DNA from 2 places in the Paenibacillus sp. FSL M7-0134 genome. Region 1 is predicted to be linked to the other one. Evidence: riboswitches for the same ligand, from Rfam matches in the RefSeq annotation. Region 1 holds a riboswitch; the other holds the start of a gene.
The links. A riboswitch is a leader RNA that binds a small molecule or an ion and turns the genes downstream of it on or off. The one in region 1 is predicted to bind FMN.

Region 1 (3,420 bases):
TCGGGATTGCCCGCGCTATTGCGACTAAGCCAGAGCTACTCATTTTGGATGAACCCATTAATGGTCTGGACCCAGTGGGAATCAAGGAAATCCGCCAACTATTCCACATGCTATGCAAGGAATATGGGATGACCCTGCTCGTGTCCAGTCATATTTTAGCGGAAATAGAGCAGATTGCGGATACGGTGGGCGTGATTAATCACGGACGACTGATTGAGGAAGTATCGATGGAGCAGATGCGGGAAACCAATACGGAATACATCGAATTTACGACCAACGATTGTAAGAAGGCGGCCTACGTCCTCTCCCATCATTTGAGCCTGAATAATATAAAGGTGATAAATGAACAGAGTATACGTATTTACGATACAAATGTACCGCAGAAACAAATTACGAAGACGCTCATCTTAAATGATATAGAGGTGGATTCCATTCATCAGAAAAGCAGCACGCTGGAAGACTACTTTTTTCGCCTGTTAAACGGAGGTGATCTCCATGCTTAAATTGATGCAGTTGGAGCTGAAAAAATTCCATCTGACGGGTTATATCCGTTCAGCACTGATCGCCAATGCATGCATTCTTGGGCTGCTCTGTGTTATTGCGCTGGAAAGTCAAAGTGAAGGAATACCTGAATTCACACAGTACACTCAACTATTGGATCTAATAGACAATTTTGTAAGAGCTACATTTATTGTGTTTGCTTCCGTTCTCCTATGCCGCTTTATCGTCGGGGAATTTAAGTCCAAATCGATTACGATCTTGTTCATGTATCCGATTCATCGTCAAAAGCTGATGATCGCCAAACTCTTGGTCGTGTTACTGTTCACGTTCTTGTCCATTATTATTTCGGAAATAATCATTACGGCTGCTATTCATCTGCTCAACCAGTTTGTTTTGATTGTACCGGATAACCTTACTCTTTCCATACTGGGGCAACAATCAGCACGGACGTTAATCAATGCCGTTGCTGCCAGCTTTATGGGACTGGTTCCGCTGTATATGGGGATGCGAAGATACTCTGTACCCACCACCATTGTGACCTCAATCCTGATTGTAGCATTGCTTTTCTCCAATAATAACGGCGCTACCCTTAGCTCCATTGCCCCCGTGCAAATCGGCTTCTCTATACTGGGAATGCTTGTGGCTTATGCGGCGATTCGACGTATTGAGTATAAGGATATTACCTCGTAATATGTAATTTCGTAGAGCGCTTTCAAAAAACAGATGAAAATCATTGTTCGATATACACACATTTTTCACTGGACTTCATTCTAAAACAGGTATATCCTATAGGAGAAATTAAAAACGGAATAAGGATCTTCGGGGTAGGGTGAGATTCCCAACCGGCGGTATGGCTCATGGAGCTAAGCCCGCGACTCTGTATCTGGCAACAGGATACGGACTGATTTGGTGAGATGCCAAAGCCGACGGTAAAGTCCGGATGGAAGAAGATCGAAATATCAACATGCCGCGAAGTGGATGAATACTGCGTTATTGGTTTTGCAGTAACTTCATTTAACTTGCATAAAGCGGCAAGTTTATTTGATCAACCCCCGTCTTGCATGGCCTTTCGCCATGGACGGGGGTTTTTGTGCCACCGGTCCTGTATTCGCAAGGAGCTAATTGAGTATGAGTCAATCTTCTACTGTACTAACATCCAAAGGTTTTGATCGTAGCTCCCACATGAAAAGCGGTTTTTGGCTGGTCGCAATTGGAGCGGCCTTGTGGGGCGCAGACCCGCTGTTTCGTATTATTTTGTTAAAGTCATTTACTTCAACACAAATTGTACTAATGGAGCATGTGCTGCTTTTCCTCGCTCTGACACCGATGCTGTGGAAGCATCGTGAGGAACTCAAAGCGGTACGGCTTCGTCAAGTTTTCGCTATTTTGTTCGTCTCGTGGGGTGGCTCGGCTCTGGCCAGCGTAATTTTCACCATGGCACTCAGCAATGGTGATTTGAATGCTGTACTCTTACTCCAGAAGCTTCAACCCTTGGTCGCTATTATTCTAGCTCGTATTATTTTGAAGGAAATGTTGCCGCGTCATTTTGGATTATTAATTGTCGTCGCTCTGTTCGGGACGTATCTTCTGACCTTCGGTTGGTCGCTTCCCTTCGGACATGTTCGTGATTTTGTCCAGGTCGGTAGTCTACTTGCACTCGGTGCAGCAGTTCTGTGGGGCGGTTCGACAGTCATGGGAAGTTACTTACTTCGTTCAATGAAATATGAAACGGTAACCTCCCTCCGCTTCATGGTCGCGCTCCCTCTGCTGATTGTCCTCACCTCTGTAGAGCATGCTCCATGGAATATGCCTGCCGGTACATGGGCGGGCGCAGCTGTAATTATCAATCTGCTATTGCAGGCATTGCTTCCGGGTCTTCTTAGCTTATTGTTGTATTACAAAGGCTTAAGTACGACCAAAGCGTCTTATGCTACGATGGCAGAATTAAGCTTTCCCATGGTTGGTGTCGTGATTAACTGGATCGCATTTCAGCAAATTGTCACTGTAGCGCAATTGACTGGTTTTATGCTCATCTGGATTACGCTCTTTATGATTTCACGTCAGCAAAAAAATTAACAGTTCAATGTCCCTTTCATGACTCACCCAAGCCAAATCGTGAAGATGCTTTTGCATCTCTGATTTGGCTTTTTATGTATTCGTATTCATATAAATCATAGTTCTTTAGACCTATTTTCCGAAAAAAGTGTCTAAAACATGCAATTATTCCTCGTTTCTCAAAGATTACATCTATAAAATTCGTCGGTTTCTGTCGAATAAAACAATGTAGTGATCATCAGACACAGAGGAGCAATAACTATGACTAAAACAAAACAAACAGTTCCGTGGTGGAACAGGTTTCTCAAGCAGTTTTATTTAATGAGGACAAGATTAATAATATCTTTTTTGGCTGTGTTATTGATTCCGAGCGTACTTATCGGGTACTTCTCCTATCAGGGGGCTACGACACAACTCAGTCAGCAAATGGGCGGTTCCGTATACACGAATCTGTATCTGATCCGAAGCAATGTCAATCAGTATGTAGCGCCCATTATGAAAGACCTGGACGTGCTTACCACTGAAATCAAATCTGATTCCATTGGTACCAACCAAGAGGCCCTTCAGAAAAAGTTGGATGTCATCGTCAAGGCTCATCCCGAGCTAGATGCCGCGCTTCTCGGCAATGCGAAAGGGCAATACATACGTTCGCCGAAAAAACAGGAGGACGATTATGACCCCCGGGAGAGAAAATGGTACAAAAATGCAATGCTGGAAAAGGGCAAGGTATTCGTCGGTGTTCCAGTTGCCAGCGTCACGACAGGGAATTTAGTCGTTAATATATCGGGAACGCTGGAGGACGGTGAAGGAGCTGTTTCATTGGCTTTGAATCTGGACAAAATGGGTGAAAGTCTGCAGTCTGTT
Region 2 (3,420 bases), on a different contig from region 1:
GGCAGGCGGGCCATTGAGCCATCTTCCTTTATAATTTCGCAAATGACCCCAGCAGGCTTGAAGCCACTGAGTCGGGCCAGATCAACAGCCGCTTCAGTGTGACCAGCACGCTGCAAGACACCACCATCGCGAGCAATCAGCGGGAACATGTGACCAGGCTTGCGGAAATCACTTCCTGTGACTGCTTCGTCTGCCAAGGCGCGTACAGTCAAGGAGCGCTCGGCCGCTGAAATACCCGTTGTTGTCTCCATATGATCTACCGATACCGTAAAGGCAGTACCGTGGAAATCTGTATTTTGCTCTACCATAGGATGCAATTCCAAAGCCTCGGCTCTTTGTCGTGTGATTGGCACACAGACCAACCCGCGACCTTCTGTAATCATGAAATTAATGACCTCAGGCGACGCTTTTTCAGCCAAAGCGATAAAATCGCCTTCATTTTCGCGCTGTTCATCATCCACTACAATAACGACTTTACCGTTTTTTAAATCCTCCAACGCTTCTTCGATGGAATCCAAACGAATCTCTTCGTCATGTTCCAACTCGCCATGCTCTATGACGTTCGCCATTGCACTTGTTTGGCTACCTCTATCCATAACACTTTCCTCCTTATGTCTTGTGCCACGAATGCTCCTAAACAGGCTTACCATTCAAAATCAGGCAAAGCCGTGTTTCGCCAAATAGTCCAAACTGAGAGGAGCTTCTTCTACTCTCTCCGCCTCCGCTGAACCTCTGTAATTTAAAAGCTGTTCTACATATTTGCCCAAAATATCACATTCGATATTGACGGTATCCCCCTCACGTTTGGCTTGTAAGGCCGTTTCGGATAAAGTGTGGGGAATAATAGATACGGCAAAGGTATCTCCCGTACGCTGTGCGACTGTGAGGCTGATACCATCAATTGTGATTGACCCTTTGAGTAGAATATATTTAAATAATGTTTGATTTTTAGGCTCAACTTCGAACACAACTGCATTCTGGTCTGATGTCACCCCGCGAATCGTTCCCGTCCCGTCCACATGTCCTTGCACGATGTGTCCTCCGAACCTTCCACTCGCCGCCATTGCTCGCTCCAGATTGACTCGGCTGCCGGATCTCAACTCTTTCAGATTAGTGCTGCGAAAGGTTTCCGGCATCACATCAACCTTAAAGTCTTTCGAACCAATCCGTATCGCCGTCAGGCAAACGCCATTCACCGAGACACTGTCTCCTATTTTCAAATCGCCCAACACCACGGAACCCGAAATCCCCAGCACCATCGCTTCACCGCTTTTGGATATAGTTTGAATGCGACCCACTTCCTCAACTAATCCGGTAAACATGCCTTCACTCCTTTCCACTACATTTCAGTTTATCCCTAATTCATCAGCTATAAGCGCAAAAAACCCCCAGTTCGGATTCAATCCGTCATGGGGGTGATGAGAGTCACATTTGTAGTATACAAGCGCAGTTCATATGCATCTTAAGACGACATGAAATCATAGGTTTGCCAATAGAAAGCATGACTGAGGATACAACCAAATACGCTCAGAACACCCATCAAAAAGAAAGCTTAAGAAAGCTATCGCCCGATGCTATCCTACAACGAAATAAGTCGTACGCACAATTGGGTATGCTAAAAATCGGCACATGTCACGTCATGCACATGCGCTTCGTATCCTTCTCCCATCCAGACTATACTGTCGGTCCCGGATTTGCACCAGGTCCACCTTCTGCTGATCATTCAGCATCCGGGTCACGGACTAAGCCATGCTGTTTCTCACAAAAACGATCCACAAACATGTCATCACCGCCGGTGGGGAATTTCGCCCCGCCCCGAAGGATCTTGCTCTTATTTAATTGAATTAACATTAAACTTGTTACGTATATTAGCACCGACTTCTAAAAAAAGCAAGTTATCTAATAGAAGCGCCTGCTTTGGTTTTGACATATTGGCTGGAGAGTTCTTCAAACCAGGTTTTATCATTCATATGAAGCGCCAAGTCAATCAGATCGGCCAGCTCCTCGACTCCCAACTCTGTTGCATGATCAAAGGTAATTACGGCTGAAGCAACAGGTCCCCGCCCTTCCTCAGAACATGCTTCATAATCCAGTCGTACATCAACATGTCCGTCAATAAACTCGCATTTCAGAAAATAAATAATTTCGCACATTAAAATGGGGCGTACCTGTGTTTCTAACACGCAATCCATCACCTTGGCAGAATAGTGCTGGTTCGTCAGCGTGAATTTGTGTTCTGTCGCTGCTAGCGATGCCCGTCCAAAATCGTCTGTAAACTTTAGTTCTACTGGCTTGATGTTCATAACCTTAGGGATCTGCTTCTTTATAATTTCGATTATTTCAACTGTATTCAGCTTAATCATTACCTGCACCTCATTGCATCTTAAAATTCAGAAGAAAACTTTTTAACGTGCCTCTTATAGGCCTCCACTCCTATATCGGAAATCATTACCTGTTTTTTTATGCTTCAACCCATAAACGACAAAAAAGATTCTTTGCACAATAAGCGCAAAGAATCTTGATCGAACCACTACAGTAACAGCGGCTAACAGTGCTAATCGATGATTATGCAAAAAAACAGAATTATAGCTCTGAAATTTCATGTTTCTTTTTCAGGGTAGTCCAGCGACGCTCAATCTCCTGCTCAAAGGTAGCCAGCGTAGCCTCCTCCTTGAGAAGATGCTTCGTTTTACCCATTAATTTCAACCATTCTGCAGCTGGAATCCGTTTTCCCTTGTCTTCCGGATTATACGTAATCGTCGTACTGCCTTGCTCGATTTCGTACAAAGGAAAGAAACAGGACTCGACTGCGGCGCCCACAATGCTGGTGCCCAGTCTGTCTTCGGATTTCCAATTCAGCGGGCAGGCGCACAGGATCTTACCATAGGCCGTACCCACGTTGTTCGCATACCATTGAGCTTTGGCTGCTTTACGCAGCATATCCTGCGGATGACTTTCAGCTGCTGTAAAAGCATACGGAATGTTACAAGCAGCCATGATTTGCACGGTATCCTTGTGATGCCCTTGCTTTCCTTTTTGCATTTTCCCTACACCCGACGTACTGGTCATGTGACCGAGCGGAGTGGAGTACGATTGCTGTGAACCTGTATTCATGTACCCTTCGTTATCATATTCCAACATGATCAGCTTATGATTACGCAGAGCCGCACCAATCGCAGAACCCATACCAATATCCATCCCACCGTCACCACTGATCATGATAAAGGTCGGATCGTCCGACATCTCAATTTCATTGCGGCGCTTCATTTCCATATAAGCTTCCAGCGCTCCCGAAAGTGTAGCGGCCCCGTTTTGAAAAAGATTGTGGATCATCGGTTGTTTGTGTGATGTATATGGATACCCTGTCGTCGTCACATATACGCAGCCTGTCTGGAACAGCACGACAATATCCCCTTCAAT

Region 2: it holds a riboswitch for FMN, as region 1 does, so the genes downstream of both, ribE (riboflavin synthase) here and NSQ58_RS20325 (DMT family transporter) in region 1, are expected to answer to the same signal.

The regions. Positions count from the first base shown of each region.
Region 1 is NZ_JBBOXV010000002.1:1,060,881-1,064,300, reverse strand. Features, by position in the region: gene NSQ58_RS20335 (ABC transporter ATP-binding protein) at 1-503, shown strand, start outside; gene NSQ58_RS20330 (ABC transporter permease) at 496-1,191, shown strand; FMN riboswitch at 1,313-1,457, shown strand; gene NSQ58_RS20325 (DMT family transporter) at 1,630-2,577, shown strand; partial or broken gene NSQ58_RS26810 (methyl-accepting chemotaxis protein) at 2,818-3,420, shown strand, end outside.
Region 2 is NZ_JBBOXV010000001.1:2,978,192-2,981,611, reverse strand. Features, by position in the region: gene ribB (3,4-dihydroxy-2-butanone-4-phosphate synthase) at 1-596, opposite strand, end outside; gene ribE (riboflavin synthase) at 657-1,322, opposite strand; FMN riboswitch at 1,654-1,827, opposite strand; gene NSQ58_RS13300 (IDEAL domain-containing protein) at 1,896-2,363, opposite strand; gene NSQ58_RS13295 (thiamine pyrophosphate-dependent enzyme) at 2,584-3,420, opposite strand, start outside.